Regions from separate parts of the Serratia rhizosphaerae genome, predicted to be linked through region 3. Evidence: predicted binding sites of a transcription regulator. Region 3 holds the regulator's gene; each other region holds the start of a gene.

Region 1 (10,402 bases), 1.9 Mb from region 3:
ACGCCGAGCCGCAAACTCTGCACCTGCTGTTGGACAAGCTGGCGGACAGCGTGATTTTGTATCTGAATGCGCAAATCCGCGCGGGCGCGCAGTCGGTCATGGTGTTCGACACCTGGGGCGGCGTGCTGACCGGCCGTGATTACCGCGAATTCTCGCTGAACTATATGCATAAAATCGTCGATGGCCTGCTGCGCGAGCATGACGGTCGCCGGGTGCCGGTGACGTTGTTCACCAAAGGCGGCGGCCAGTGGCTGGAAGCGATGGCGGCGACCGGCTGCGATGCGCTGGGCCTGGACTGGACCACCGATATTGCCGATGCGCGTCGTCGGGTCGGCGATCGGGTGGCGCTGCAGGGCAATATGGATCCGTCGATGCTTTACGCCGCGCCGCAGCGTATTGAACAGGAGGTGGAAACCATCCTGTCCGGCTTCGGCCACGGCGAAGGGCATGTGTTCAACCTGGGCCACGGTATTCATCAGGACGTGCCGCCGGAAAACGCCGGCGTGTTTGTCGAGGCGGTGCACGCGCTGTCGGCCAAATATCATCGTTGATCCCGTGCTTCAGCGATAGCGCTACAAGGAGAGTTGCCATGATTGATACCCAGACGCTGCGCGCCGAGCAGTTACAGCGCGCCGCAGACGTGATTCGCCAGGACCAGCTGGCGGTCGACCCGCCGGCCTTTATCGCCGGCTGCGACGTGGGGTTCGAACAGGAAGGCGCAGTAACGCGCGCCGCTATCGCGATTCTGCGTTATCCGTCGCTGGAGCTGGTGGAATACCAGATTGCGCGTATTGCCACCACCATGCCGTATATTCCCGGCTTTCTCTCGTTTCGTGAATACCCGGCGCTGCTGGCGGCTTGGGAACGGCTACGGCAGAAGCCCGATCTGATTTTTGTCGACGGCCACGGCATTTCGCATCCGCGTCGCCTCGGCGTGGCCAGCCACTTCGGGCTGTTGGTCGATGTGCCGACCATCGGCGTGGCGAAAAAACGGCTGTGCGGCAAGTTTGAGCCTTTGGGCGCAGAAGTCGGCGCCAAAAGCGCGCTGATGGATAAGGGAGAACAGCTGGGTTGGGTATGGCGCAGCAAGGCGCGCTGCAACCCGCTGTTTATCGCCACCGGGCACCGCGTCAGCGCCGACGGTGCGCTGGCCTGGGTGCAACGCTGCATGGCAGGCTACCGTTTACCTGAACCGACGCGCTGGGCGGACGCCATTGCCTCGCGCCGGCCGGCCTTTCAGCGCTGGCTGGCTGCGCATCCGGAGGTGTCGCCATGCGTATTTTAGGTTACACTGCGCCGCAGACTCAGCGAGTGAGACAAAATAATGCTCCGTAATCCAATTCATTTACGCTTAGAAAAGCTTGAAAGCTGGCAACATTTGACCTTTATGGCTAGTCTGTGCGAGCGTATGTATCCGAATTACCAGATGTTCTGCCTGCAAACCGAGTTTGGCGACCCGCAGGTGTACCGCCGAATCCTGGATTTGATTTGGGAGACGCTGGTAGTGAAAGACGCCAAGGTCAACTTCGACAGCCAGCTCGAGAAGTTGGAGGAAGCGATTCCGGCGGCGGAAGATTACGATCTTTACGGCGTTTACCCGGCGATTGATGCCTGTATCGCATTAGGGGAACTGATCCATTCGCGCCTCAGCGGGGAGACGCTGGAGCACGCCATCGCCATCAGCGAAACATCAATTCGTACCGTGGCGATGTTGGAAATGACCCAGGCCGGGAAAGAAATGACCGATGAAGAACTGAAGGTTCTGCCGGCGGTTGAGGAAGAATGGGACATCCAGTGGGAAATTTTCCGCCTGCTGGCAGCCTGCGAAGAGCGCGATTTAGACCTGATTAAAGGGCTACGCGCAGACCTTCGTGAGGCTGGCGTGAGCAATATTGGGATAAATTTAGCGCAATAAGGCAAGAAAACGTGATTTAACGCCTGATTTGTCATGCCTTAAGGCTTCACATCCGCACCCTGTCTGGTCTACATTTGGGGGGCGTAAAAAAAGTGGCTATCGGTGCGTGTATGCAGGAGAGTGCTGTCAATCGGCATATCCGTCGCACTCGATGCTTTGCAAACGATAAACACACTGTAAGGATAACTTATGAACAAGACTCAACTGATTGATGTAATCGCGGACAAGGCTGACCTTTCCAAAGCACAAGCTAAACTGGCTCTGGAATCTACCCTGGCTGCTATTACTGAGTCTCTGAAAGAAGGTGATGCGGTACAATTGGTTGGTTTCGGTACTTTCAAAGTAAACCATCGTGCAGAGCGCACTGGTCGCAACCCACAGACTGGCAAAGAAATCAAAATTGCAGCGGCTAACGTACCCGCGTTCGTTTCTGGCAAAGCACTGAAAGACGCAGTTAAATAAGACTGCGTGTTGGTGAAAAGATTAAACAGGGGGGCTTTGAAGCCCCTTTTGTTTGTGCGCAGGGCGCTGGCAGCCATTGGCATTGCCAGCGTCCTGAGCGCGTGTAGTTGGCATCATACTCCCCCCGCCTTTACCGCCAGCGGCTACGTGGCCGATCAGGGCGTAATCCGCCTGTGGCGTAAAGACGACGAACAACAGCGTCCGGCAGTGCTGGTAACCGTATACAGCCCCTACCGCGGCGTTGGCACTGTGACAACCCGCTATGACTATCAACACGGCGCGCTGAGGCAAATCAAGCGTACCGACGCCGACGGCGATCGCGACTCTATTCAACTGCGTTTTACCGATGACGGTACGGTCAGCTTTATGCAGCGCCAGCTGGCGACGCGGCGCGAGCCGCTGTCTGCGGACGATATCGCTCGTTATCAATATCAGGCGCGCCGCGTACTGGCACTCAGCGATGCGCTGCGGGCCGGCAGAGTGACCTTATATCAGGGGCGCTGGCAGCAGGACGGAGTGAAAACCTGCGCCGGGCAGTGGCGTGAGCCGGAGTTGGGCGACAGAGCGACGGCGTGGATTGAGCGCCGGGCGCAAAACAGCGCAGGGCCGGTCAGCGTGGCCTGGCTGGAGGCGCCGGAAGGGCGTCAGCTGTTGCTGGTGGCGAACGAAGATTTCTGTACCTGGGAACCGCAGGAAGACGCGCTGTAACAGAAGGGGACAGGACGCGGCGAACGCGCCCTGCCATGCAGCGTGATTTACTTGCCGCGCGCAATCGCGCGATAACCGATATCTTTCCGGCAGAAGCTGTCCTGCCACTCAATACCCGCCGCCAGTTGATAAGCGCGTTGCTGCGCCTGCGCCACCGTCTCGCCCAGCGCCGTCACACACAGTACGCGTCCGCCGCTGGTAACGACTTCGCCATCTTTCAACTGCGTGCCGGCATGGAAGACTTTACCGTCGGCGCTCTCCTGCTGCGGCAGGCCGTGAATCGCATCGCCGGTGCGGTAGTCGCCAGGATAGCCGCCGGCAGCCAACACCACGCCAAGAGCGGGGCGCTCATCCCACTGGGAAGTCTGCTGATCCAGCGTGCCTTCAGCGCCTGCCAGGCACAGTGCCACCAGATCGGAGCGCAGGCGCATCATGATCGGCTGGGTTTCCGGGTCACCGAAGCGGCAGTTGAATTCGATCACTTTTGGCTGACCCTCGGCGGAAATCATCAGGCCGGCGTACAGGAAACCGACGTAGGTGTTGCCTTCTGCCGCCATGCCGCGCACCGTTGGCCAGATCACCTGATCCATCACCCGCTGGTGGATTTCGTCGGTAACCACCGGCGCCGGCGAGTAAGCGCCCATGCCGCCGGTGTTCGGGCCGGTATCGCCGTCGCCGACGCGTTTGTGGTCTTGGCTGGTGGCCATCGGCACCACGTGTTCGCCATCCACCATGACGATAAAGCTGGCTTCTTCGCCATCCAGGAACTCTTCAACCACAATCCGGTGGCCGGCGTCGCCAAAGGCGTTGCCCGCCAGCATATCGCGCACGGCGTCTTCTGCCTGCTGCAGCGTCAGGGCGACGATGACCCCTTTGCCTGCCGCCAGCCCGTCGGCCTTAATCACGATCGGCGCGCCTTTGCTGCGCACGTAGTCCAGCGCCGTGTCTACGTCGGTAAAGTTTTGGTACTCCGCCGTCGGGATCTGATGGCGGGCAAGGAAATCTTTGGTAAATGCTTTGGAGCCTTCCAACTGGGCGGCGGCCTGCGACGGACCGAAGATTTTCAGGCCGGCGGCCTGGAAGGCGTCGACCACGCCGATTACCAGCGGTGCTTCCGGCCCGACAATGGTCAGGCCGATGTCGTGGCTCTGGGCAAAGGCGAGCAGCGCCGGGATGTCGGTGGCGGAAATGGCTACGTTTTCCAGATTGCTTTCCAGCGCGCTGCCGGCATTACCGGGGGCGACGTAGACTTTATCAGCCAGCGGCGACTGGGCGGCTTTCCAGGCCAGCGCGTGTTCACGCCCGCCGTTACCGATAACTAAAATATTCATCAGGTGCTCCACAAAAAAACGGCGTGCGCCACGCGGCGCACGCAATAACAGGGGATTAATGGCGGAAGTGGCGCATGTCGGTGAAGATCATGGCGATGCCGTGCTCGTTGGCGGCGGCGATCACTTCGTCGTCGCGAATGGAGCCGCCCGGCTGGATCACGCAGGTGATGCCCACCGCGGCTGCGGCATCAATGCCGTCGCGGAACGGGAAGAAGGCGTCGGAGGCCATTGCGGAGCCTTTCACTTCCAGCCCTTCATCGCCTGCCTTGATGCCGGCGATTTTGGCGGAGTAAACGCGGCTCATTTGGCCGGCACCAATGCCGATGGTCATATTGTCGCGTGCATAGACGATAGCATTGGACTTCACGAACTTGGCCACTTTCCAGCAGAACAGCGCATCACGCAGCTCTTGCTCGCTTGGCTGGCGCTCGGTGACGACGCGCAGGTCATCTGCGGTCACCATGCCCAAATCGCGATCCTGCACCAGCAGGCCGCCGTTGACGCGTTTGAAGTCCAGGCCGGCAACGCGCTGCTGCCATTGTCCGCAGGCCAGTACGCGCACGTTCTGTTTGGCGGCCAGCAGGCTGCGTGCTTCTTCGCTGACGTTTGGCGCGATGATCACTTCAACGAACTGGCGACTGATAATGGCCTGCGCGGTGGCGGCGTCCAGCTCACGGTTAAAGGCGATGATGCCGCCGAACGCGGAGGTCGGGTCGGTTTTGTAAGCGCGCTCGTAGGCCGCCAGAATGTCATCGCCAATTGCCACGCCGCACGGGTTGGCATGTTTGACGATTACGCAGGCCGGCTCGGCGAACTCTTTTACGCACTCCAGCGCGGCGTCGGTATCCGCGATATTGTTGTAAGAGAGCGCTTTACCCTGCAGCTGCTGCGCCGTGGCGACGGACGCCTCCTGCAGATTCTCTTCTATATAGAAGGCGGCCTGCTGGTGGCTGTTTTCCCCGTAGCGCATATCCTGCTTCTTCACGTAGTTCAGATTCAGGGTGCGCGGGAAGCGGCCGGCAGGCTGTTCGGTATCGCCGTGGTAAGCCGGCACCAGCGTGCCGAAGTAGTTGGCAATCATGCTGTCATAGGCGGCGGTATGTTCAAAGGCTTTGATCGCCAGATTGAAGCGAGTGTTGAACAGCAGGGAGCCGTCGTTGTTATCCATCTCGCCAATAATTGCTGCGTAGTCGCAGCTCTTCACCACGATGGCAACGTCTTTATGGTTCTTGGCGGCAGAGCGCACCATGGTCGGCCCGCCGATATCGATGTTTTCCACCGCGTCTTCCAGCGAGCAGTCCGGGCGTGCAACGGTCTGTGCGAAAGGGTACAGGTTGACGACCACCATATCGATCGGCTGGATCGCATGCTGGTTCATGATGGCATCATCCTGGCCGCGCCGGCCGAGAATGCCGCCGTGTACTTTGGGATGCAGGGTTTTGACTCGTCCGTCCATCATCTCCGGGAAACCGGTATAGTCGGACACTTCGGTGACAGGCAGGCCGGCATCAGCCAGCAGGCGGGCGGTGCCGCCGGTAGACAGAAGTTCAACGCCGCGCTGTGACAGCGCCTGCGCAAATTCAACGATACCGGCTTTGTCAGAAACGCTGAGCAGGGCCCGGCGGATTGGACGAGGTTGTTGCATGGTTTTATCCCTTGGCTTTTGAGTCGCAATATAAAGAGCGTTACGTGAATCTCTACCTTTTGACTCTCTATATAAAGAGAAACAGGAACAGATTCAGGTAACGCCCCCATAAAGGGGGATCGTTTCATCGCCGGGAATTGTAGCGAAAACGTTTGCGTGGTGCTCGTAAATTTTCCGCTCAAATACCTTCTGTGGATAAGTTTGTGCAAAAGTGGGTATAAGGGCGGCTTTTGCTGTGGAATGCAGCAAACGAACGTTTTTGTTGAAAATACCTGTTGCGGCCTGCGCGGAACTCCCTATAATGCGCCTCCATCGACACGGAACATGTGAACAACATCACAGAGTATCCGGGGTCGACAGAGAAAAAATTCTGAAAAAATGAATTGACTCTGAAAGAGGAAAGCGTAATATACGCCACCTCGAGTTAGCAAGCGAAAGCGCGTAACTCACTGCTCTTTAACAATTTATCAGACAATCTGTGTGGGCACTCACAAGACGATATCCAGCATCTTCGGATGCAAAAAAATATCAAGTCTTGAAGAGTGACTAACTGAAGTAAAATTCATGCAGTAAATCTTTGAGCAACAGCTATTAACTTAGCGAATCAAGCTTTTAATTGAAGAGTTTGATCATGGCTCAGATTGAACGCTGGCGGCAGGCCTAACACATGCAAGTCGAGCGGCAGCGGAAAGTAGCTTGCTACTTTGCCGGCGAGCGGCGGACGGGTGAGTAATGTCTGGGAAACTGCCCGATGGAGGGGGATAACCACTGGAAACGGTGGCTAATACCGCATAACGTCTTCGGACCAAAGTGGGGGACCTTCGGGCCTCACACCATCGGATGTGCCCAGATGGGATTAGCTAGTAGGTGGGGTAATGGCTCACCTAGGCGACGATCCCTAGCTGGTCTGAGAGGATGACCAGCCACACTGGAACTGAGACACGGTCCAGACTCCTACGGGAGGCAGCAGTGGGGAATATTGCACAATGGGCGCAAGCCTGATGCAGCCATGCCGCGTGTGTGAAGAAGGCCTTCGGGTTGTAAAGCACTTTCAGCGAGGAGGAAGGGTAGTGTCTTAATACGGCACTACATTGACGTTACTCGCAGAAGAAGCACCGGCTAACTCCGTGCCAGCAGCCGCGGTAATACGGAGGGTGCAAGCGTTAATCGGAATTACTGGGCGTAAAGCGCACGCAGGCGGTTTGTTAAGTCAGATGTGAAATCCCCGAGCTTAACTTGGGAACTGCATTTGAAACTGGCAGACTAGAGTCTCGTAGAGGGGGGTAGAATTCCAGGTGTAGCGGTGAAATGCGTAGAGATCTGGAGGAATACCGGTGGCGAAGGCGGCCCCCTGGACGAAGACTGACGCTCAGGTGCGAAAGCGTGGGGAGCAAACAGGATTAGATACCCTGGTAGTCCACGCCGTAAACGATGTCGATTTGGAGGCTGTGCCCTTGAGGCGTGGCTTCCGGAGCTAACGCGTTAAATCGACCGCCTGGGGAGTACGGCCGCAAGGTTAAAACTCAAATGAATTGACGGGGGCCCGCACAAGCGGTGGAGCATGTGGTTTAATTCGATGCAACGCGAAGAACCTTACCTACTCTTGACATCCAGAGAACTTAGCAGAGATGCTTTGGTGCCTTCGGGAACTCTGAGACAGGTGCTGCATGGCTGTCGTCAGCTCGTGTTGTGAAATGTTGGGTTAAGTCCCGCAACGAGCGCAACCCTTATCCTTTGTTGCCAGCGGTTCGGCCGGGAACTCAAAGGAGACTGCCAGTGATAAACTGGAGGAAGGTGGGGATGACGTCAAGTCATCATGGCCCTTACGAGTAGGGCTACACACGTGCTACAATGGCGTATACAAAGAGAAGCGAACCTGCGAAGGCAAGCGGACCTCATAAAGTACGTCGTAGTCCGGATTGGAGTCTGCAACTCGACTCCATGAAGTCGGAATCGCTAGTAATCGTAGATCAGAATGCTACGGTGAATACGTTCCCGGGCCTTGTACACACCGCCCGTCACACCATGGGAGTGGGTTGCAAAAGAAGTAGGTAGCTTAACCTTCGGGAGGGCGCTTACCACTTTGTGATTCATGACTGGGGTGAAGTCGTAACAAGGTAACCGTAGGGGAACCTGCGGTTGGATCACCTCCTTACCTAAAGATATCCTGACTGTGCAGTGTCCACACAGATTGTCTGATGAAAAGAACGAGCAAAGCGTCTGCGAAGCCGACATATACCGTGTCCCCTTCGTCTAGAGGCCTAGGACACCGCCCTTTCACGGCGGTAACAGGGGTTCGAATCCCCTAGGGGACGCCATTTGCTGATATCGGGTGAAAGACGGTATCAAACGATATCTCAAAACTGACTTGCGAGTCATGTTTGAGATATTTGCTCTTTAACAATCTGGAACAAGCTGAAAATTGAAACATGGCAGCTGAAACTTGTCCCCCGTAGAAGTTCGGGATGAGGAGTAACCTGTCATAGAGTCTCTCAAATGTAGCAATGCGACGATGTCGAAAGACACCTTCGGGTTGTGAGGTTAAGTGACTAAGCGTACACGGTGGATGCCTAGGCAGTCAGAGGCGATGAAGGGCGTGCTAATCTGCGAAAAGCGTCGGTAAGGTGATATGAACCGTTATAACCGACGATACCCGAATGGGGAAACCCAGTGTGTTTCGACACACTATCGTTAAGTGAATACATAGCTTAACGAGGCGAACCGGGGGAACTGAAACATCTAAGTACCCCGAGGAAAAGAAATCAACCGAGATTCCCCCAGTAGCGGCGAGCGAACGGGGAAGAGCCCAGAACCTGAATCGGCTTGTGTGTCAGTGGAAGCGTCTGGAAAGTCGCACAGTAAAGGGTGATAGTCCCGTACACGAAGATGCACAGGTCGTGAGTTCGATGAGTAGGGCGGGACACGTGTTATCCTGTCTGAATATGGGGGGACCATCCTCCAAGGCTAAATACTCCTGACTGACCGATAGTGAACCAGTACCGTGAGGGAAAGGCGAAAAGAACCCCGGCGAGGGGAGTGAAATAGAACCTGAAACCGTGTACGTACAAGCAGTGGGAGCACCTTCGTGGTGTGACTGCGTACCTTTTGTATAATGGGTCAGCGACTTATATTTTGTAGCAAGGTTAACCGAATAGGGGAGCCGTAGGGAAACCGAGTCTTAACTGGGCGTCTAGTTGCAAGGTATAGACCCGAAACCCGGTGATCTAGCCATGGGCAGGTTGAAGGTTGGGTAACACTAACTGGAGGACCGAACCGACTAATGTTGAAAAATTAGCGGATGACTTGTGGCTGGGGGTGAAAGGCCAATCAAACCGGGAGATAGCTGGTTCTCCCCGAAAGCTATTTAGGTAGCGCCTCGTGAACTCATCTTCGGGGGTAGAGCACTGTTTCGGCTAGGGGGCCATCCCGGCTTACCAAACCGATGCAAACTCCGAATACCGAAGAATGTTATCACGGGAGACACACGGCGGGTGCTAACGTCCGTCGTGAAGAGGGAAACAACCCAGACCGCCAGCTAAGGTCCCAAAGTCATGGTTAAGTGGGAAACGATGTGGGAAGGCACAGACAGCCAGGATGTTGGCTTAGAAGCAGCCATCATTTAAAGAAAGCGTAATAGCTCACTGGTCGAGTCGGCCTGCGCGGAAGATGTAACGGGGCTAAACCATGCACCGAAGCTGCGGCAGCGACGCTTATGCGTTGTTGGGTAGGGGAGCGTTCTGTAAGCCGTTGAAGGTGTGCTGCGAGGCATGCTGGAGGTATCAGAAGTGCGAATGCTGACATAAGTAACGATAATGCGGGTGAAAAACCCGCACGCCGGAAGACCAAGGGTTCCTGTCCAACGTTAATCGGGGCAGGGTGAGTCGACCCCTAAGGCGAGGCTGAAAAGCGTAGTCGATGGGAAACAGGTTAATATTCCTGTACTTGGTGTTACTGCGAAGGGGGGACGGAGAAGGCTAGGCTAGCCGAGCGACGGTTGTCTCGGTTTAAGCGTGTAGGGGGAGTGACCTGGTAAATCCGGTTGCTTGCTAACCCTGAGGCGTGATGACGATGCACTACGGTGCAGAAGTAGTTGATGCCAAGCTTCCAGGAAAAGCCTCTAAGCTCCAGGTAACACGAAATCGTACCCCAAACCGACACAGGTGGTCAGGTAGAGAATACCAAGGCGCTTGAGAGAACTCGGGTGAAGGAACTAGGCAAAATGGTGCCGTAACTTCGGGAGAAGGCACGCTGGCGCGTAGGTGAAGTCCCTTGCGGATGGAGCTGAAGCCAGTCGCAGATACCAGCTGGCTGCAACTGTTTAATAAAAACACAGCACTGTGC
Region 2 (10,402 bases), 2.4 Mb from region 3:
GAGGCCATTCCCGAATAACCAATAAGGGCGCTATGCGCCCTTATTGCTTTACGGCTGTTGCTGATTGACCGTTTGCCCGTCCTTCGCCGTGGCCTGCAGATTACCCCGTACGGAATCCCGGAACGGCCCGTCGCTGTTTAACAGCCCCTGAACCTGCAGCTGCAGGTTGCCGTCGCCCTCCAGCGGCACCGGCTGCCAGCCCCATTGCTGCAGGGTATTGAGCGGCACCGAACGACCGGATAAAGACAGCGAAAACGGCTTGCCCGGCCGTTGCGTGACGGTTGCCTTGGCATCCAGCAGGCCATTAGGCATAAAGGCGCTCAGCTCGGTAACGGCGATTTGCCGCTGGTCCGCCGTCAGCGCCAGAGAAGGCCGGCGGACGTCGATTTTATTGAACGTTGCTTCGCTGGCGCTCAGGTTTAGCGAACCGGACCAGATTCCCCACTGACCATCGTGCGCCAGCAGCAGATTGCTGCCGTAACCGTTCAGCGATGTCAGCTGGAACGGGAACGCCGGATTGATATCGATAATCAGGTTACGGTTGGTGGTCAGCTTATTGACGTATACCTGCGACAGCCATGCCGGCAGCGGTTTGAGCCACAGCTCACGCCAGTTTTGCGGCAGCGTATACTCCAACGCCGCGACGGTGACGTCGTCCAGCTGCAAACGTTTGGTGGCGCGCAGCCAACTGCCGTTGGCGCGCAGCAGGCCGCCTTCCCAGCGCGAGGTGAATTGCTCAATGGCGATACCGGCCGGTGACAGCCGCGTACTGATAATCGGATCCACCAGATGGAAGCGGCCGTTGATAATATCGCTGGCGTTGGCATGCAATGCGCCGTTCTCGCTGCGCCAGTCTCCCTGCTGAAGCGAGACGTTTTGCAGGGACAGGTCAAGATCGTTAAACGCCCACCCCTTGCCCTCCAGCCGTGCGTCGATCAGGTCAAAGCGTTGCAGTGTGATCGGCGGCAGGGTGGTAAAGCGCTGCCAGAATTGTTCCAGCGACAGCGGCGTTTGCAGCCGCACCTTGTTCAGGCGCAGACGGTCTACCAGCCAGCTGCCGTCGGCGGCACGCGTCGCTTTACCGGTCAGGTCGCCCTGGGCCAGATCGGCGCCGAAATCTTCCAGCAGCAGCTGATGATCTTTGATTTGCCCTTGCACCAGCGCCTGAGAGGCGGGGATGCCGTTCAGGGTCAGCGAGCCGGCGCTGAACTGGAAGCGGTTGTTGTCGCCCAGCAGGTGCCCGGACTGAGGCCGCCATGGCGTAATCCCGGCGTTAACCCGCTGCGCATTAAGCTGCCAGTCGGCGTCGCCGGCATGCAATGCCATATTGTTCAGCTGCAGCACGTCGGCCTGGATCGGTAACGCCGCTGCGCCAGGTTGCACATTGAGTGTTCCGTCGTGCAGCGTCACGCTGTGGAAGTAACGCGGGTTGGTGATCTGACGCAGGCTGAGACCCAGAACGACGCGCTTGGCCGTTAACGCCTGCGGCTGGTTGGCGCGCGTCAGCGCGACGTCTTCCAGGCCGATCTGCGCCGGTTCATCCCAGGAGTGGCTGATTTTACCGAGAGAGAGGCGGTAGTCGCTGTGCCCACTCACCCAGTTGCCGATCTGACCGGCGGCCCAGCGGGTCTGCCCGACCAGATACAGTAATACGATGACGATTGCCGCCGCCACCAGCAGCCATAGCAACAGTTTCCCAATAAATTTCATCGCCTGCACACCCTAGCGGTCAAAAAAGATACCCCGTTTATGCCGCAATTGGCCGGCTATCTCAAGGGTAATGGTCTGACTGACAATAAAAAAACGGCCGCAGGCGGCCGTTTTCGACGATAAAGCCGGGTCACACGCCCCCGCAGTGGAATTATTCCTTCTCCTGCGGAAATACCAGATTCAGTACGATGGCGGTAATCCCGCCGGCGGCGATACCGGAGGAGAGCAGGGTTTTCAGCCAGTCCGGCGCGAACTGCAGAATCAGCGGCTGCTGAGAAACGCCTATACCGACCGCCAGCGACAGCGCCATAATCATGATGGCGCGGCGATTAAGCTTCTCGCGTGAAACGATACGTACGCCGGACGCGGCGATGGTGCCGAACATCACAATGGTGGCGCCGCCCAGTACCGGCTCAGGAATATGCTGCACAAAGCCGGCGACCGCCGGGAACAGACCCAGCGCGATCAGCATCAGCGCCACCACAAAGCCAACGTAGCGGCTGGCGACGCCGGTCAGTTGGATCACCCCGTTGTTCTGGCCGAAGCAGGAGTTTGGGAAGGTATTGAAGACCGCCGACAGCATGGAGTTCAAACCGTTGGCCAGCACGCCGCCCTTCAGGCGTTTCATATACAGCGGGCCGCGCACCGGCTGTTCGGATACGTCAGAGGTGGCAGTGATATCGCCGATGGTTTCCAGCGAGGTGACCATAAAGATCAGCATCAGCGGCAGCAGCAGGTTCCAGTCAAAGCCCAGCCCGTAATACAGCGGGGTGGGGATGGTGATCGACGCGCTGTTGCTGACGGGCTGGCTGGCGGGCAGCATATCGAGCGCCCAGGCCAGCAGATAGCCGACCGCCATGGCGATCACCAGCGAGGCAACGCGCAGATAGGGATTACGCTGACGGTTGAGCAAAATAATCACCGCCAGCACCGCGCCGGCCAGCAGCAGGTTTTTTGGCGCGCCGAAGGTGTGGTCGTTCATTGCCGCGTAGCCGCCGCCGATGGAGGTCAGGCCGACCTGAATCAGCGACAGGCCGATAATCATCACCACAATGCCTGATACCAGCGGCGTAATAATGCGGCGCGCCAGGTGCAGGACGCGCGACAGCAGAATCTCGGTGCAGGAGGCAACCATCAGGGTGCCGAACAGCGCCGCCATCATGGTCGGCACGTCTGCGCCGCCGTTTTTCAGCGCCATGCCGCCCATAATCAGCGGTGATACGAAGTTAAAGCTGGTGCCCTGAATCGACAGCAGGCCGGAGCCGACCGGACCCCAGGTTTTGATTTGTAAAATAGAGGCCAGACCGGAGGCGAACAGCGACATGCTGATAATGTGCTGAGTATCCTGCGCCGGCAGCCCCAGCGCCTGGCAAATCAGCAGCGCCGGCGTAATCACGGCCACGAACATCGCCAGCAGATGCTGGCCGGCGGCAAACAGCGTTTGCGGCAGCGGCGGGCGGTCTTCCAGGCGGTAGATCAGTTCGCTTTTGGGCGGGGAGGCGGAGGCGTTTTGCACGGATTCAAGCTCGGCGGATTGCATGGTCATGGTGTGGCACTTTTCCGAAACGGCAAAGCAGGCATTTTAATCGTCTGGACACTAAAAGCAAACGGTTGCGCCTAACTTTTCTTCCCCGCTTATTTTTATTTATGTCGCATTTTCATGCATTTTTTCTTGTCTTCTTAGCACTTTTTCCTTCTAATCCAGCATTCATCGAGTTTAAAAAACTAAGTGGTTTTATATAACTTATTAATATAATTGGATTTATCCCCTCACATGGAGTACCTGGATGTTTCATCTTGATACTTATGGCACTTTGGTTGCCGCAACTCTGGTTTTGCTCCTTGGGGGCAAGTGCGTTAGAAGCATTCCTCTGCTGAAAAAATACACCATTCCTGCCCCCGTCGCCGGTGGTTTGCTGGTTGCGCTGTTATTGTTGATTTTAAAAAAGACCGTTAATTGGGAAATCAGCTTCGACATGTCGCTGAAAGATCCGCTGATGCTGGCCTTCTTTGCCACCATCGGCCTTAATGCCAACCTGGCGCGGTTGCGCGCCGGTGGTAAGGCACTGGTTATCTTCCTGTTTGTGGTGCTGGGACTGTTGGTGGTGCAGAACGCCATCGGCATCGGTATGGCGAAGATGCTGGGGATGGACCCGCTGATGGGCCTGATCGCCGGTTCTATCACCCTGTCGGGCGGCCACGGCACCGGCGCTGCCTGGAGTAAGCTGTTTATCGAGCGTTACGGCTTTGAAAACGCCACCGAAGTGGCGATGGCCTGCGCCACCTTCGGCCTGGTGCTGGGCGGCCTGATTGGCGGCCCGGTGGCGCGCTATCTGGTGAAGCACTCTTCCTCGCCGGAAGGTTCGCCGGATGACAGCGTCCAGCCGAGCGGCTTTGAAAAACCGGAGAGCGGTCGTCTGATTACCTCGCTGGTGATGATTGAAACCATTGCGATGATCGCCATCTGCCTCAGCCTGGGCCAGCTTATCGCCGGCCTGCTGAGCGGCACGGTATTTGAACTGCCGAACTTCGTCTGCGTGCTGTTTGTCGGGGTGATCCTCAGCAATACGCTGGCATTCACCGGCTTTTATACCGTGTTTGAGCGTGCGGTATCGGTGCTGGGTAACGTCAGTCTGTCGCTGTTCCTGGCGATGGCGCTGATGAGCCTGCGCCTGTGGGAGCTGGCGTCACTGGCGCTGCCGATGCTGGCGATCCTGGCGGTGCAGACGCTGGTGATGGCGCTGTACGCGATTTTCGTCACCTACCGGGTGATGGGCAAAAACTATGATGCGGCAGTGCTGGCTGCCGGGCACTGCGGCTTCGGGATGGGCGCTACGCCGACCGCGATTGCCAATATGCAGGCGATTACCGATCGTTTCGGCCCATCGCACCTGGCGTTCCTGGTAGTGCCGATGGTGGGGGCGTTCTTTATCGATATCGCCAACGCCATCATTATCAAGCTGTACCTGCTGCTGCCGGTCTTCCCGGCGGTTGGCTGAGTAACCACTGGACAGCAAAAGGGCGCCTTCTCGGCGCCCTTTTTTATGCGTTGGAATAGCGTGCCTTTTCCGGCAGCCAGCGCTCAATCAGCGCCTGAGCGTGTTCGGGGTATTGCTGGTGGATATGGCGGGCAACCCGCTGTACTTCCGGGATCATCGACTGGTCGCGCAGCAGATCGGCGACTTTGAATTCGGCATTGCCGGTCTGCCGGGTGCCGAGTAGCTCGCCGGGGCCGCGAATTTCCAGATCGCGCTGGGCGATCACGAAGCCATCGTTGCTGTCGCGCAGCACCTGCAGGCGCTTCTGCGCGGTTTTACTCAGCGGGGTTTTGTACAGCAGTACGCAGTGTGAGGCGACCGCGCCGCGACCTACGCGGCCACGCAGCTGGTGCAGCTGCGCCAGGCCCAGCCGCTCCGGGTTTTCAATAATCATCAGGCTGGCGTTCGGCACATCGACGCCGACTTCGATCACCGTGGTGGCAACCAGCAGCTGCAGCTCCCCCTGCTTGAAGGCCTGCATCACCGCCTGTTTTTCCTGCGCCTTCATCCGGCCGTGCACCAGCGCCACCTTCAGCTCCGGCAGCGCCGCTTTCAGCTCTTCCCAGGTGGCTTCCGCCGCCTGCGCTTCCAGCAGTTCGGACTCTTCAATCAGCGTGCAGACCCAGTAAGCCTGACGGCCTTCCTGCTGGCAGGCGTTTCTGACGCGTTCGATAATATCTGCCCGGCGGGTATCCGGGATCGCCACCGTGGTGACCGGCGTGCGGCCCGGCGGCAGTTCATCGATGACCGAGGTGTCCAGATCGGCATAGGCGGTCATCGCCAGCGTGCGTGGGATCGGTGTGGCGGTCATGATCAACTGGTGGGCATGGAAACCCTGCTCTTCACCTTTTTCCCACAGCGCCAGACGCTGATGGACGCCAAAGCGGTGCTGTTCATCAATGATAACCAGCGCCAGCCCGTTGAACTGAACCTGCTCCTGAAAAATGGCGTGGGTGCCGACCACCATCGAAACCTGACCGCTGGCGATCGCTTCCTGCTGCGCGATGCGCGCTTTGCCTTTCTGCTTCCCGGCCAGCCAGCCGACTTCAATGCCCAACGGCGCAAACCATTGGCGGAAGTTATTGGCATGCTGTTCCGCCAGCAGCTCGGTCGGCGCCATCAGCGCCACCTGCTTACCGTGGGCAATGGCGCGCAGCGCGGCCAGCGCCGCCACCAGCGTTTTCCCGGAGCCGACGTCGCCCTGAACCAGACGCATCATCGGGAAATCTTTTTGCATATCAGCTTCGATATCCGCCACCACGCGCTGTTGCGCACCGGTCGGGGCAAACGGCAACTGGGCCAGAAACGCTTTTTTCAATCTGCCGTCCGGCAGCAGCGGCTGGGCGTGATAACTCTGCGTGCCGGCGCGTACCGCCAGCATGCTGAGGTTGTGTGCCAGCAGCTCTTCCATAATCAGCCGTTTCTGCGCCGGATGTTTGCCCAATTCCAGATCGGCCAGCTGGATATCCGGCGGCGGACGATGCAGCGTATGCAGCGCCTGCGGCAGGCTCATCAGGCCGCCGCTCAGTTCCGGCGGCAGCAGTTCGGTAATGGCGCAGGTATCCAGCAGCTCCAGCGCCTGATCGGTCAGCTTACGCAGCGTAGCCTGACGGACGCCTTCGGTTGTGGGGTAGACCGGCGTCAGCGAGGCCTGCAGCTCGACGTCGTCATGTTCGCCCTGCAGGCGGTATTCCGGATGAATGATTTCCGCACCGTGGTTGCCGCGCTTGATTTCCCCGTAGGCGGTAACGCGGCGCCCGGTCGCCAGGCTGTTTTTCATCGCCGCGTTGAAATTGAAAAAGCGCATGGTGAGGATGCCGGTGCCGTCGCTGATTTGGCAGGTGAGCATACGGCGGCGGCCAAAACTGATATCGCTGCGCAGTACTTCGCCTTCTACCGTGGCGAAAATGCCCGGCAGCAGGTCATTGATGGGGTACAGGCGGGTGCGGTCTTCGTAACGCAGCGGCAGGTGCAGCAGCAGATCCTGAATGGTTTCCAACCCGATTTTAGCCAGCTTGGCTGCCTGGCTGGCGCCAACGCCGGTCAACGTGGTGAGCGGAACCGCATCCAGCAGGCGGCCTTTCATCTGCGCACCGTTGCTTGCATGGCGGCCCACCATTCGGCCTCGGCGATCACTGCGCCGTTTTCATCGATATGGGGGCGCGGCAGGCCTTTACGCTTGGCGACGTTGGCCAGCACCGGGTAGCCGCCCTCAAACAGCAGGCGCTGTTGCTCTTCAGCATCCAGCATGCTGCGATCGCGGCGGTACATGCCGGCATTTTGGCGCTGTCGCTGCGCTTCGTACAGGATCAGGGCGGAAGCCACGGAGACGTTGAGCGATTGCACCATGCCGATCATCGGAATGATGATGTCCTGGTCGGCAAGCTGCAGCGCTTCTTCGGTGATGCCGGTTTTTTCCTGCCCGAGCAGAATACAGGTTGGGCGGGTGTAGTCGATATCACGAAAATCCACCGCGCGGTCAGACAGGTGCGTCGCCAGAATTTGCATGCCCTGGCCCTTCATATGGCCGACCGCATCGCCGATGGTAGGGTGCGTTTTTACGTTGACCCAGCTGTTGCTGCCGGCGGCGGAAGAAACCAGCGTCCGCATGCGGGTGGTTGGCCAAACGGCATGAACCTGATGCACGCCGACGGCGTCGGCGGTACGGATAATTGCGGAGACGTTATGCGGTTTGTGAACCTGTTCCAGACAAACCGTCAGATCCGGTTGACGGGTGGCGAGCATTTCACAAATCCGCGCATAGCGTTCGGGGCTCATAGGCGCTAGTTTCGGTTACGGTTAACTTTGATTACATCCGGCATGATACGGATTTTACGCATGATATTTGCCAGATGGATGCGATCGCGAGTGGTCAGGCGGATAAAGGCGCTGTAGACCCGGCCGTCTTTCTCTTCAGTATTCAGGCTTTGAATATTGGACTCAGCTGCATTGATCGCCGCCGTCAGGTTGGCCAACGCCCCCTGGTGGTTAAACATATCCACTTTGATTTCGGCGATGAATTCTTGCTCGGTTTCCTTATCCCACTCGACCGCCATGAACTTTTCCGGTTCTTTCTGGTAACCGCGGATGTTGCGGCAGGATTCATGGTGGATCACCAGCCCTTTGCCCGGGCTGACATGGGCGATAATCGGGTCGCCCGGAATCGGCCGGCAGCACTTGGCAAAGGTGATCAATACGCCGTCGGCGCCTTTGATGGCCAGGTTGCGCACGCCGGAAGAGGCGCCGAGGCTGGATTGGTCGCCCTGCAGGTTTTTCGCCACCACCACGCTCATGGCGTTGCCGAGGCCGATTTCCGCCAGCAGATCGTCCAGCGTCGCCAGCTTCATGCGCTCCAGCTCGTGCTGAATATTTTCCTGCGGGATTTCGGCCAGCTTGCGACTGCCGCCCAGCGCATGGTTCAGCAGACGACGGCCGAGGTTGACGGAGTCGTCGCGCTTAAGGTTCTTCAGCATCTGGCGGATTTTGGCGCGCGCTTTTGAGCTGACGACAAAGTTCAGCCAGGCGGCATTCGGCCGTGCGCCCGGCGCGGTGATGATTTCCACCGTCTGGCCGCTGGTGAGCGCCTGCGACAGCGGGTAAGGCTGGCGGTCGACGCGGGCGCCGACGCAGGCATGGCCGATATCGGTATGCACGGCGTAAGCGAAGTCGACCGGCGTGGCGCCGGCCGGCAGTTCGACGATGCGGCCTTCCGGGGTGAAAACGTAAATCTCATCCGGGAACAGATCGGATTTAACGCTTTCAATAAATTCGAAGGAGCTGCCGGCGCTTTGCTGCAGCTCCAGCAGGCTTTGCATCCAGCGCTGGGCGCGGATTTGCGCGGTAGTGCCGCTCTCGCCCTGTTCTTTGTACGCCCAGTGCGCCGCCACCCCCATTTCCGCCATCTGATCCATATCTTCGGTACGGATCTGCACTTCGACCGGCACGCCGTGCGGCCCGATCAGCGAAGTATGCAACGACTGGTAGCCGTTGGCCTTGGGAATGGCGATATAGTCTTTAACCCGCCCCGGGCGCGGTTTGTACAGGCTATGCACCTGGCCCAGCACGCGGTAACAGGTATCCACTTCTTTGACGATCACCCGGAACGCATAGATATCCATAATCGAATGGAAGCGCTGTTCTTTCAGGTGCATCTTGCAGTAAATGGAGTAGAGGTGTTTTTCCCGTCCGCTGACGCGGCAGGCGATGCCGGCTTCGGTTAACCGTCCTTCGATCTCGGAAAGAATCTTTTGGATCATTTCCTTACGGTTGCCGCGCGCGGCCTTGACCACTTCCTTGATGACGCGGTAGCGGTTAGGGTAAAGCGCCTCAAAACCCAGCTCTTCCAGCTCGGTTTTCAGGTGATGGATGCCCAGGCGGTGCGCCAGCGGGCTGTAGATTTCCAGGGTTTCACGCGCGATGCGCCGGCGTTTGTCCGGGCGCAGCGAACCGAGGGTGCGCATATTGTGCGTACGGTCGGCCAGCTTGATCAGCACGACGCGGATATCCTGCACCATCGCCATGATCATCTTGCGGAAGTTTTCCGCCTGCGCTTCTTTTTTATCCTGGAATTTGAGCTTGTCGAGCTTGGATACGCCTTCAACCAGTTCGGCGACGCTTTTGCCGAACAGCTGTTCCATATCCTGATAGGTTGCCGGGGTGTCTTCAATGACATCATGCAGCAGGGCGGCCATCAGCGTCTCGTAATCGAGACGCATCTCCGCCAGGATGCAGGCCACGGCGACCGGGTGAGTAATATAAGGCTCACCGCTGGAGCGTGTCTGACCCTCGTGAGCATCACGCGCGACGAGGTATGCCTGTTTGAGGCGCTTAATTTGCTCCTCAGGCAGGTAACGTTGAATCAGCTGGTTAAGGCTTTCAAACAGGTACAAGGCAGACTCGCTATTTAATTAACGACGGCCTTCAGCAATCGCGGTAACCGCCTGAATTTCTGCGGCTTCCTGCTCTTGCTGCTCCTGGCGCTCACGCACATCGAGGATCTGGCTGTTGATCAGGCCTTCTTCGATTTCGCGCAGAGCGATAACGGTGTACTTATCGTTCTCTTCAGGAACCAGCGCGTCTTTGCCGCCGACCTGGATTTGACGTGCCCGACGAGCAGCGACCAACACCAGGTCAAAACGGTTACCAATTTTCTCTACAGCGTCTTGAACAGTTACGCGTGCCATATTTGTGCTACTCCACAGGTGACGAAAAGACTGGGCATAATACTGAAACTGTCTTCAGTCTGCCAATAGTTTGCTGATTAAAGCGTCATGTCGCAGCATTTGCCGACCTAAACGCAAGCGCTCGGCGCGAATAATGGTTTTCAGATCGGACAGCGCCAGATCGAAATCATCGTTCACGATTAAATAATCATACTCCGCATAGTGCGTCATTTCCGCTACCGCCTGCGCCATGCGCTTGGCGATCACCTCATCGGAGTCCTGCCCGCGGCCGCGCAGGCGGCGGCCCAGCTCTTCCTTCGACGGCGGCAGGATAAAGATGCTGCGCGCCTGCGGCATCTTGGCGCGAATTTGCTGCGCGCCCTGCCAGTCGATATCCAGGAAAACATCCACGCCGGTCGCCAGCACCTGCTCGATAGCCGCGCGCGAGGTGCCGTAGTAGTTGCCGAACACTTCGGCGTGCTCAAGGAAGGC
Region 3 (10,402 bases):
CAATGTGGAAAGAGCGGCGAAATTTAACGATGAAATTGGCGGCCATCTGATGTCCGGCCATATTATCTGCACCGCGGAAATTGCCAAGATCTTCACCTCGGAAAACAACCGTCAGGTCTGGCTGCGTATGCCGAATGCCGACCTGATGAAGTATGTGCTGCACAAGGGGTTTGTCGGCATTGACGGCATCAGCCTGACCATCGGCGAAGTGGTGAACAACCGTTTCTGCGTGCATCTGATCCCGGAAACGCTGGAGCGCACGACGCTGGGTAAAAAACGTCTGGGCGACAAGGTCAATATTGAAATCGATCCGCAAACGCAGGCGGTAGTGGATACCGTCGAGCGCGTATTGGCCAGCCGTGAAGCGGCGACGGCGCAGATTGCGGATCCGACGCCGAAACCCTGAACGGGCACGATCTGTTTGAACGCAAAAAAGAGGAGCTAAACGTGAAGTTTTATCGGAAAACGTTGATGTTGGCGGCGCTGATGACGCTGGCTGCCTGTAGCAGTACGTCAGAAAACGGCGCGACTGCGTCGTCGGTCGATGCGGATGACACCTGCGGCGCGTCGCAGTATCAAAACTACGTGGGCAAGCCGCTCTCTTCGCTGGACGGCGTGCAGATTGACGCCCGTCAGGTGCGCACCATTCCTTATAATGCAGCGGTCACCATGGATTTCAACCTGACCCGCCTGAACTTCCTCGGCGATCGGGACGATAAAATCACGCGCGTTTACTGCGGCTGATCGTGGTCAGATAATAAAAACCCCGGGACTGGATGCCGGGGTTTTTTTATTGCGAACGCATGAAACTCAACGCGGCACGCGTATGCCGCCTTCAACCCCTTTCGGGCTGAACAGCACCTGCCACAGCTGAATATCGCGCGAGCGGAAGGCGCCGGCACAGGCGTTGAGGTAGTAACTGAACATCCGTTCGAAACGCTCGGAATAGCGTTCGGCCAGCTGCGGCCACGCCTGTTGAAAACGTTCATACCAGGCCATCAGGGTGCGATCGTAGTCGGCGCCGAAATTATGCCAGTCTTCCATCACGAAATGGCCTTCGCTGGTCTGGGCAATATGCGCTACCGAGGGCAGGCAGCCGTTCGGGAAGATATATTTATTGATCCACGGATCGACATTCATATCGGTTCTGTTTGAACCGATGGTGTGCAGCAGGAATAAACCGTCGGGTTTTAAATTGCGCTCCACCACGTCGAAATAGGTGCGGTAGTTTTTCGGCCCGACGTGTTCAAACATGCCGACCGAGACGATGCGGTCAAATTGCTGATGCAGATCGCGGTAATCCTGCAGTTGAATATCGACGTCCAGCCCGGCGCAGCGCGCCTGCGCCAGCTTCTGCTGTTCGGCGGAGATGGTCACGCCCACCACCGAGACACCGTAATTTTTTGCCGCAAATGCTGACAGCCCGCCCCAGCCGCAGCCAATATCCAGCAGGCGCATACCCGGCTGTAATTGTAGCTTGTCGCAGATCATGCGCAATTTATTTTCCTGCGCCTGTTCCAGCGTCTCGGCGCTTTTCCAGTAGCCGCAGGAATATTGCATATAAGGATCCAGCATCAGGGTAAATAAGTCATTACCGAGATCGTAATGCTCCTTCCCCACGATCCATGCGCGCTTCTTCGACTGCAGATTGGTTAAACGCGCGGCGGCAATGCGCAGCGTATCTTTAAAATGGTGGGGGAGTTTCCTTTCCAGGCCGGAGGCCAGCACGCGATGAAAAAAACAGTCCAGCCGCTCGCACTCCCACCAGCCGTCCATATAACTTTCACCTAGCCCAAGAGAGCCTTCCTGCAGCACGCGTTTAAAAAATTCGGGGTTCTTTACCTGAATATCGAAAGGTCGGGTGCCGTTTATTTCTATATCGGCCATGCTGAGCATTTCATGGGCGATACGATACCATTGGTTGTCCTGGATGCTCAGATCTTCTAAACACGATGAACTCATTTAGTTTCTCCATCACCTTTCTTCTGACTTATGGCTACCAGAAAAAGCTTAGCCAATTTTGGTAGGCACATACGTATACCTGCGGAAGATTGCACCCGCGGCGTCCGATATCCGACATGAACAGAGGAAAATTCAAAGAGAAGCCCGTACCGACTGGCAGGGTAAACTCATCAATAAAATAAAAAAGTGACGCCATTGGCGACCACGAAACGCCACGGGTTAATACGAGATGTTGCTATGTTATTTTTAGCGCTTTTTTGAGTATAGGCCTGCCGAGACGCTTACTCAACCGTAAATCGTGCTCGGCAGACATGTCATTTAAGTGAATATTATTACTGGTAATTATGACGCAGAGTTAGCATGCTGGCGTCGTTCGGCGTCTTGCCGTCGTACACCGTTGCCGCGCTGCAGCAGATAGCCGGCGGCGGCCAGCGCCACCGTGGCGACCATCACCGTCACCGTCGCCAGCAGCGGCTGGGTGATATAGGTGGAGACCAGCATACTGGCGACAAAACACAGGCCCAGCTGCAGGGTGTTCTGCAGCGCCGCCGCTTTACCGGTGCTTTCCGGGAACGGCGTCAGCGCATTCGCCACCACGATCGGGTAGGTGGCGCCGTTAACCAGCGCCATCAGGCAGAATGGGATCAGCAGTGTGGTCAGCGTCGGCGTGGTCAGCGTGGCGACCAGATACAGCGCCACCATGCTGACGGCGTATATGAGGAGTAGCCACGGCAGCAGCGTATTGCCGTTCGTGCGGCTTAATGCGGCGCGGCAGCCGAACCCCCCGAGCAGAAACGCCAGCGTCTGCGGCACATAGCTCAGGCCGATATCGTTCGGGCTGTAGCCCATATTGCCCAGAATAAACGGCGAGCCGGTCAGCCAGGCGAAGAAACCGGCTGAGCAGGCGGCGTACACCAGCACGTTGCCGCTGTACAGCGGCGACTTCAGCAACTGCAGGAAACCGATGCCTGGCACCGCGCCTTCATCGGTTCGCGGACGCGGCTTGTCGCGCAGCAGCAGCGTCGGCAACAGCAGCAGCAGCGTAATGGCCAGCAGCACGGCGAAGATCGCGCGCCAGTTCAGGTGGTTCAGCAGCCAGGCGCCGACCAGCGGCGCCAGCGCCGGTGAGAGAGCGACCAACGGCATAATGGTGGCAAACACCTGGTTGGCGCGGCTGCCCGGGTAGCGGTCGATCACGATGGCCTGCCAGGTCACGGCGGCGGCGCAGACGCCGACCGCCTGTATAAAGCGCAGCGTCCACAGTTGCAGCGCGTTGTCCGCCCACATCATGCCGAGGCAACCCAGCCCAAACAGCGCCAGGCCAATCAGCAGCACCGGTTTGCGTCCCAGTTTGTCGGACAAGGGCCCCCACAGCAGTTGCGCAAAGGCAAAGCCAGCCAGGAAGATGCTCAGGCTGGCGCTAATGGCGCCGGGAGAAATCTGCAGATCTTTCTGCATCATGCCGAAGGCCGGCAGGTACATATCCGTGGCCAGAAAGCCGAGCATACTCAGGCCGGCCAGATAAAACATAAATCCAAAGTTTCGCATAGTGGTTCTCAGTCGTTATTTGTGATGCAGGTTTTCACGCCGCGCAGTGTATCCGGCTGGATCTCTGGTTGTGAAACGGTAATATTTGCATACTGGTTTGAAAATTTTTGCAGGCAAACGTATGTGGTCTGAATATTCACTGGATGTGGTCGACGCCGTGGCGCGTACCGGCAGTTTCAGCGCGGCGGCGCAGGAGCTGCACCGCGTTCCTTCCGCGGTCAGCTATACCGTGCGCCAGTTGGAGCAGTGGCTGGCGGTGCCGCTGTTTGAGCGGCGCCATCGCGACGTCATGCTGACGCCGGCGGGGGCGCTGTTTGTCCAGGAGTCACGCGCTGTCATCAAAAAAATGCTCGACACGCGCCGTCAGTGCCAGCAGGTCGCCAACGGCTGGCGCGGGCAGGTGAAGATCGCCGTCGATCTGATTGTTAAGCCGCAGCGCTGCCGACAGCTGGTACTGGATTTCTATCGTCATTTCCCGGACGTTGAACTGCTGCTGCAGCCGGAAGTGTTCAACGGCGTATGGGATGCGCTGGTGGATGGCCGCGCCGAAATGGCCATCGGCGCCACGCGCGCAGTGCCCGCCGGCGGCGGGTTCGCCTTTCGCGATATGGGCTTTATGAACTGGCTGTGCGTGGTCAGCGCCGATCATCCGCTGGCCGGGCTGAACGGCGCGCTCAGTGATGAACAGCTGCGTCCCTATCCGGCGCTGTTGCTGGAGGATACGTCGCGCAATCTGCCCAAGCGAGTGACCTGGTCGCTGGACAACCAGCGCCGCCTGGTGGTGCCGGACTGGGTGTCGGCGGTGGATTGCCTGCGTGGCGGTTTATGCGTCGGCATGGCGCCGGCGCACAGGGTGTTGCCGCTGGTGGCGCGCGGCGAGCTGGCGGTGCTGCAGCTGCACGAACCGTTTCCGCCCAGCGCCTGCTGTTTGACCTGGCAGCAACCTAATCAGTCGCCGGCCATCGCCTGGCTGCTGGATTATCTGGGGGACAGCGAGACGCTGAATCATGAGTGGCTGAGCGAAGAAGAGGAAGCGGGGCCGGCAGAGGAGTAGGCGCACCGGCCGGTCGCAATTAGCGGCGGTAATCGATAAAGGGACCGTCGGCCACGGAGCGCCGTTCGATCAGTTTAGGATGGACTTCGATCACCTGCGACTCCTCGCGCTTGCTGATAATGCGGTCCAGCAGCATGGTGAAGGCCATTTCGCCCAGGCGCTCTTTCGGCTGGTGCACCGTGGTCAGGGCCGGGGTGAAGTAGCGCGCGTTGCGCACGTTATCATAGCCGATCACCGAAATATCCTGCGGTACGCGCAGGCCCAGCTCGTCCGCGGCGCAAATGGCGCCCATCGCCATAATATCGCCGCCGCAGAACACCGCCGTCGGGCGGTGCTTTTGCGACAGGATCTGGTGCATTGCCTTATAGCCGGACTCCGGCTCGAAGTCGCCCTGGACGATCCACTCGTTGCGCAACTCGACATTGGCCTCCTGCAGGGCCTTCAGGAAACCCTGATGGCGGCCGCCGCCGGTGTTGCGCGACAGCTGGCCTGGAATGGCGCCGATCTCACGGTGGCCGCGCTCGATCAGATAGCGGCCCGCCAGATAGCCGCCTTCGAAGGCGTTATCGATAATGGTGTCGGTAAAGTCGCTGCGCGCCACGCCCCAGTCCATCACCACCATCGGAATATTACGGTGGTCTTCCAGCATGCCGAGCAGCTGATCGGGGTATTCGGAACACATTACCAGCAGGCCATCGACGCGCTTTTGCGCCAGCATTGCCAGATAGGCGCGCTGCTTGTCCAGATTGTTGTGCGAGTTGCACAGAATCAGGGTGTAGCCTTTGCTGTAGCAGCTGTTTTCCACGGCCTCAATCACTTCGGCAAAATAGGGGGCTTCGCTGGAGGTCGCCAGCAGGCCGATGGATTTGGTGTGGTTGACCTTCAGGCTGCGCGCAACCGCGCTGGGTGAATAGTGCAGCTCTTTAATGGCGGCCCAGACCGCCGCTTTAGTCTCTTCGGCGACGAAACGGGTCTTATTGATGACGTGCGAAACGGTGGTGGTGGAAACGCCCGCGCGTTTGGCCACATCTTTAATCGTTGCCATGTAAAGATGACTCCTGAACTCACATGTTTGCAGTATGTAAGCATGTTGTTAATCGTTTGCCTGCGCAGATCCTTCTCCAAAATCTCGAAAACGTAGTTTTTAGTTTGGAAGTCGTAAGCCGCTTGCTTGGTTTGGAGGGGCTTATTGGCCGGTACGCAGCAGTGAACTGCGAATTTTGGCGTATATTGCGCAAAAGTGGAAGAGGAAATCGGTATTATCCGCCAGGAATGCGGGCAATATTTTTATATTGGCCTCTTTTTTGCCGCAACACGATCGGGCGTTGCGCAAAATCAATGGGGAATGGCCGTGAACTGTGGGAAAATCATTTGACCCATTAACGCTGGGGGCTTTATGCTGGCGTCGCGAAACAGATAAGGGAGTTTCTGATGGAAACCGAGTTGAAATTGTCATTGTTCACCACCGTATGTGCGTTGGTGATGATTATCGCCTTTAGCTTTACCGCTGCGCTGAACTGATTGTTCTGCGAAATATAAAAAGGCGCAGTAATTACTGCGCCTTTTCTGTTTGCGGGTTAACCGGCGCTTATGCCAGATTTTCCGCCACGAACGCCCAGTTTACCAACGCCCAGAAGTTTTCCAGGTAGTTAGGACGCGCATTGCGGTAATCAATGTAGTAAGCGTGTTCCCACACGTCCACGGTCAGCAGCGGTTTGTCTTCACCGGTCAGCGGGGTAGCCGCGTTGGAGGTGTTGACGATCGCCAGTGAACCGTCTGCTTTTTTCACCAGCCAGGTCCAGCCTGCGCCGAAGTTGCCGACAGCGGATTTGGTGAACGCTTCTTTAAACGCGGCGAAAGAGCCGAAAGCCTGATTGATGGCATCCGCCACCGCGCCGGTTGGCTCGCCGCCGCCCTGAGGCGACAGGCAGTGCCAGTAGAAGGTGTGGTTCCACACCTGCGCCGCGTTGTTGAATACGCCGCCGGTCGAGGTTTTCACGATCTCTTCCAGGGTTTTACCTTCGAACTCGCTGCCTTTCACCAGGTTGTTCAGGTTCACCACGTAGGTATTGTGGTGCTTGCCGTAGTGGTATTCCAGCGTTTCAGCGGAAATGTGCGGTTCGAGAGCGTCTTTTGCGTACGGTAATGCAGGTAATTCAAACGACATTGCTTTCTCCTTATTGATACAGCGCTAAAATGCCCATGGCCGCCTGTGGGATGCGATCGTTCGGGTGGTTCCCCAGACGAAGCCGCGCTATTTATACCCGTCATACAGCATATTTAGGGCATATTCGGGCATCGAGTTGTTATGTTTTTTTTAAGGTTATTAATTCTAACCACTTTCAAAGGGAAGGGAAGGTTTAAAACGTGCGAAGCGTTCAACTGCTTAAAGCGTCGGCAATGGCGGGAACGGGGGGGCATGGCTGAGGCGGGCTCAGCCATGCGGGGATTAGCGAACGGTTTTCGGCGTCATCACGCGGCGGGCGCCGATGTAATGGTTTTGCCAGTAGTTATTGTCCAGCTGACTGATGCGGATATCTTTGCCGGTACGCGGCGACTGAATAAACTTGCCGTCGCCGAGGTAAACGCCAACGTGGTCGGCCACGCCGCGGTTATTAATGCGGAAGAATACCAGGTCGCCTTTTTGCAATTCGCTTTTCTTAATCGGCGCGGCGTCACGCAGGTGATACATCTCATTCGCCGTGCGCGGCATTTTAATTTTCATCACGTCTTTATAGGCGTAATAAATTAAACCGCTGCAGTCAAAGCCGGTACGCGGCGAGGCGCCACCCCAGCGATAGGGCTTGCCCATTTGATTCATCAGCTTGGTCATTGCGGTTTGCTTCGCCCGCTGATAGCGCTTTTTATGCGCCGCGCTGAGCTTGAGCGGTTTATCGTCGCTCAGCAGTTTGCTGGTCGCCAGGCCGTGGGTGCGGTGACGGCCATAGCCTTTTTTATAACCTTTCTTCGGCGGGGTGACTTTATTCTTCGCCAGGTGCGTCACTTTACGCGTAGATTTAATGCGGGTCGTTTTTTTGGCGGTTTTAATCGTCGTGCTTTTATGCGCTTTTACCTTGGTGGTTTTTGGCGCCGTGGCGGTGCGGGCTTTTTTACTGCTCTTCAGCGTTTTCTTTTTTCGACGCTCGTCCGGGCGCGCATCGCTGACGTGGCTTTTACGCGGCTCAGCGGCAACGCGCGACTGTGGCGCAGCGTGCGCCAGATTGAAGAACAGCTGGGTAAACAGCAGCACAAAAAGCGTAACTATTAGACGCATGTCGACGTTACCAACCTTGGTCCCGAGTCAGAGATTGAATTAAACACAGTATTCCCCAAATCCGCGATATAAAACAGCGCGGAACTTAATAAAGCGTAATCCATATTGTGAGAAAACGTTAATAAGATTTCACCTGGCTGAAATTTAATCGCCGGGCGGAGAAAAAAACGCCGTATTGACCGCGCAGGTTAATATTTTGCAGCAGGCGCTGCTGCAAAATATATTAGTGAAATGGTCAGATTAAAAATGTTATTCTGAGAGCATGTTTAGCGCGTAGGGGCGTTGCCGGCGCCGCTGGTTCGGCGGGCGGAATGCCCTTGCAAAAGATGGCGTTTTTTTGCAACGGCCGCAGCCGCTACAATAGCCCGGTGTAACGCATGTTGTAGCCATCCGATGGCTTGAGGAAGCAATGATGACGACGATTGAAAGAATTCAGCAACAAATCGCAGAAAACCCGATTCTGCTGTACATGAAAGGCTCACCGAAGCTGCCGAACTGCGGCTTCTCCGCGCAGGCCGTACAGGCGCTGTCCGCCTGTGGCGAGCGTTTTGCCTACGTGGATATTCTGCAGAACCCGGACATTCGTGCCGAGCTGCCGAAATACGCCAACTGGCCGACGTTCCCACAGCTGTGGGTTGACGGTGAACTGGTCGGCGGTTGCGATATCATCATCGAAATGTATCAGCGCGGCGAACTGCAGTCGCTGATCAAAGAGACGGCGGAAAAGTACAAGCAGGAAGACCAGCAGTCGTAACGACGGTTTTCAGCGAAAGGATAATGGGCGCAGTCGGTGTATACCGCTGCGCCCATTTTTTGTATTACTCGTCGTCGCCGGCGGCGTCGATCGCCAGCGGCCAGCCGCCGAGTCGTTTCCAGCGGTTAACCAGTTCACAGAACAGCAGGGCGGTCTGCTCGGTATCGTACAGCGCGGAGTGCGCCTGGCTGCTGTCGAAGGTCATGCCGGCGGCGATGCAGGCTTTGGCCAGCACGGTTTGCCCCAGCACCAGACCGCTGAGCGCGGCGGTGTCAAAGGTGGCGAACGGGTGGAAAGGATTGCGCTTCAGGCCGGCGCGTTCTGCGGCCGCCATCAGGAAACTGTGGTCGAAGTTGGCGTTGTGCGCCACGATAATCGCCCGGTTGCAGCCTTGCTCTTTCAGGCCTTTGCGCACCGCCTTGAAAATGGCGTGCAGCGCGTCATATTCACTCACCGCGCCGCGCAGCGGATTGTGCGGATCGATGCCGTTAAATGCCAGGGCTTCCGGTTGCAGATTCGCGCCCTCAAAAGGCTCAACGTGGAAATGCAGCGTTTCATCCTGCTGCAGCCAGCCGTCCTCATCCATTTTCAGCGTAACGGCGGCAATTTCCAGCAGCGCGTCGCTCTGGGCGTTAAAGCCGGCGGTTTCTACATCTATTACTACGGGATAAAACCCACGAAAACGACCACTCAGGGCGTTAAGATCACTTTTATCGGCCATCAGTTTCTTATCTTCATCGAATGCAGCGCGCATTATGGCAAATTTTGCCGCGGCGTGCAGGCGGTTATCATGCGGATAATAAAACGGGCGCAGAACGCGCCCGACGGAAACTTAGTTGCCGAGGCCGTGGCCGGCGTGTTTATTCTCGATCAGCTCGATTTTATAGCCGTCCGGATCTTCCACAAACGCGATCACCGTGGTGCCGCCTTTGACCGGGCCGGCTTCGCGGGTGACGTTGCCGCCGGCCTGACGGATGGCGTCGCAGGTGGCGGCGACGTCGTCGACGCCCAGCGCCAGATGGCCGAAGGCGCTGCCCATCTCGTAGCTGTCAACGCCCCAGTTATAGGTCAGTTCAATGACTGCACCTTCGCTCTCTTCGGTATAGCCAACGAATGCCAGCGAGTATTTATATTCCGGGTTTTCACTGGTACGCAGCAAGCGCATGCCTAATACCTTGGTGTAGAAGTCGATAGAGCGTTGCAGGTCACCGACGCGGAGCATGGTATGGAGTAGGCGCATAATTTCCTCTAATTGCAGGTGTTTGCCGTCGTTAACGGCTGAGTTATTGAAACGTCGTTCAGTATAGCGTTGTCGCAGAAGGGAATTCAAATGGCGCAGCGGCGGATGCCTTTAGGTGACGGCGTAACAAAATCCGCACCGGCCAATAAAACACCAAAGGCCGGCGCAGGGCCGGCCCGTAGCGTAAACGCGGGGGTTACTTCACCAGGAACGGGTAGTCGGTATAGCCCTGCGCGCCGCCGCCGTAGAAGCTTTCCGGCTGCGGTTCGTTGAGCTCTGCGCCTTGCTGCAGACGTTCGACCAGATCCGGGTTGGCAATATAGCTGCGGCCAAAGGCCACGGCGTCGATATAGCCTTTTTCGATCAGCGTTTCGGCCTTTTCCGCCGTATAGGCGCCGGCGCCGACGATAACGCCGCTAAAGCGCGCGCGCACCGCATCGCGGAAGGCGTCAGAGTAAGGCTTGCCGCCGGCCCAGTCCGGTTCGGAAATATGCAGGAACGCGATGTTGCGCTTATTCAGCTCTTCCACCAGGTACAGCGCCGCTTCTTCCTGATCTTCACCGTTATCCA

Evidence for each region. Region 3 encodes PurR, which represses purine synthesis genes. Its sites were predicted from a motif close to CANGCAAACGTTTGCNTG; they were not measured.
Region 1: the regulator PurR is predicted to act here: its motif matches at 6,203-6,220, upstream of purH (bifunctional phosphoribosylaminoimidazolecarboxamide formyltransferase/IMP cyclohydrolase).
Region 2: the regulator PurR is predicted to act here: its motif matches at 3,311-3,328, upstream of FO014_RS10230 (nucleobase:cation symporter-2 family protein).

What each region holds. Positions count from the first base shown of each region.
Region 1 is NZ_CP041764.1:1,784,069-1,794,470, reverse strand. Features, by position in the region: gene hemE (uroporphyrinogen decarboxylase) at 1-551, shown strand, start outside; gene nfi (deoxyribonuclease V) at 593-1,285, shown strand; gene FO014_RS08460 (YjaG family protein) at 1,325-1,915, shown strand; gene hupA (nucleoid-associated protein HU-alpha) at 2,105-2,377, shown strand; gene FO014_RS08450 (DUF1481 domain-containing protein) at 2,414-3,085, shown strand; gene purD (phosphoribosylamine--glycine ligase) at 3,133-4,416, opposite strand; gene purH (bifunctional phosphoribosylaminoimidazolecarboxamide formyltransferase/IMP cyclohydrolase) at 4,472-6,061, opposite strand; rRNA gene FO014_RS08435 (16S ribosomal RNA) at 6,675-8,216, shown strand; tRNA gene FO014_RS08430 (tRNA-Glu) at 8,304-8,379, shown strand; rRNA gene FO014_RS08425 (23S ribosomal RNA) at 8,601-10,402, shown strand, end outside.
Region 2 is NZ_CP041764.1:2,202,882-2,213,283, forward strand. Features, by position in the region: gene fabY (fatty acid biosynthesis protein FabY) at 1-18, shown strand, start outside; gene FO014_RS10225 (AsmA family protein) at 49-1,710, opposite strand; gene FO014_RS10230 (nucleobase:cation symporter-2 family protein) at 1,862-3,256, opposite strand; gene gltS (sodium/glutamate symporter) at 3,498-4,709, shown strand; gene recG (ATP-dependent DNA helicase RecG) at 4,753-6,834, opposite strand; gene trmH (tRNA (guanosine(18)-2'-O)-methyltransferase TrmH) at 6,831-7,526, opposite strand; gene spoT (bifunctional GTP diphosphokinase/guanosine-3',5'-bis pyrophosphate 3'-pyrophosphohydrolase) at 7,532-9,637, opposite strand; gene rpoZ (DNA-directed RNA polymerase subunit omega) at 9,656-9,931, opposite strand; gene gmk (guanylate kinase) at 9,986-10,402, opposite strand, start outside.
Region 3 is NZ_CP041764.1:4,939,705-4,950,106, reverse strand. Features, by position in the region: gene FO014_RS23080 (riboflavin synthase subunit alpha) at 1-406, shown strand, start outside; gene FO014_RS23075 (I78 family peptidase inhibitor) at 448-744, shown strand; gene cfa (cyclopropane fatty acyl phospholipid synthase) at 811-1,962, opposite strand; gene punC (purine nucleoside transporter PunC) at 2,305-3,510, opposite strand; gene punR (DNA-binding transcriptional activator PunR) at 3,632-4,564, shown strand; gene purR (HTH-type transcriptional repressor PurR) at 4,584-5,609, opposite strand; gene cydH (cytochrome bd-I oxidase subunit CydH) at 5,996-6,085, shown strand; gene sodB (superoxide dismutase [Fe]) at 6,153-6,731, opposite strand; gene FO014_RS23040 (C40 family peptidase) at 7,014-7,838, opposite strand; gene FO014_RS23035 (Grx4 family monothiol glutaredoxin) at 8,248-8,592, shown strand; gene rnt (ribonuclease T) at 8,657-9,346, opposite strand; gene gloA (lactoylglutathione lyase) at 9,425-9,832, opposite strand; gene nemA (alkene reductase) at 10,029-10,402, opposite strand, start outside.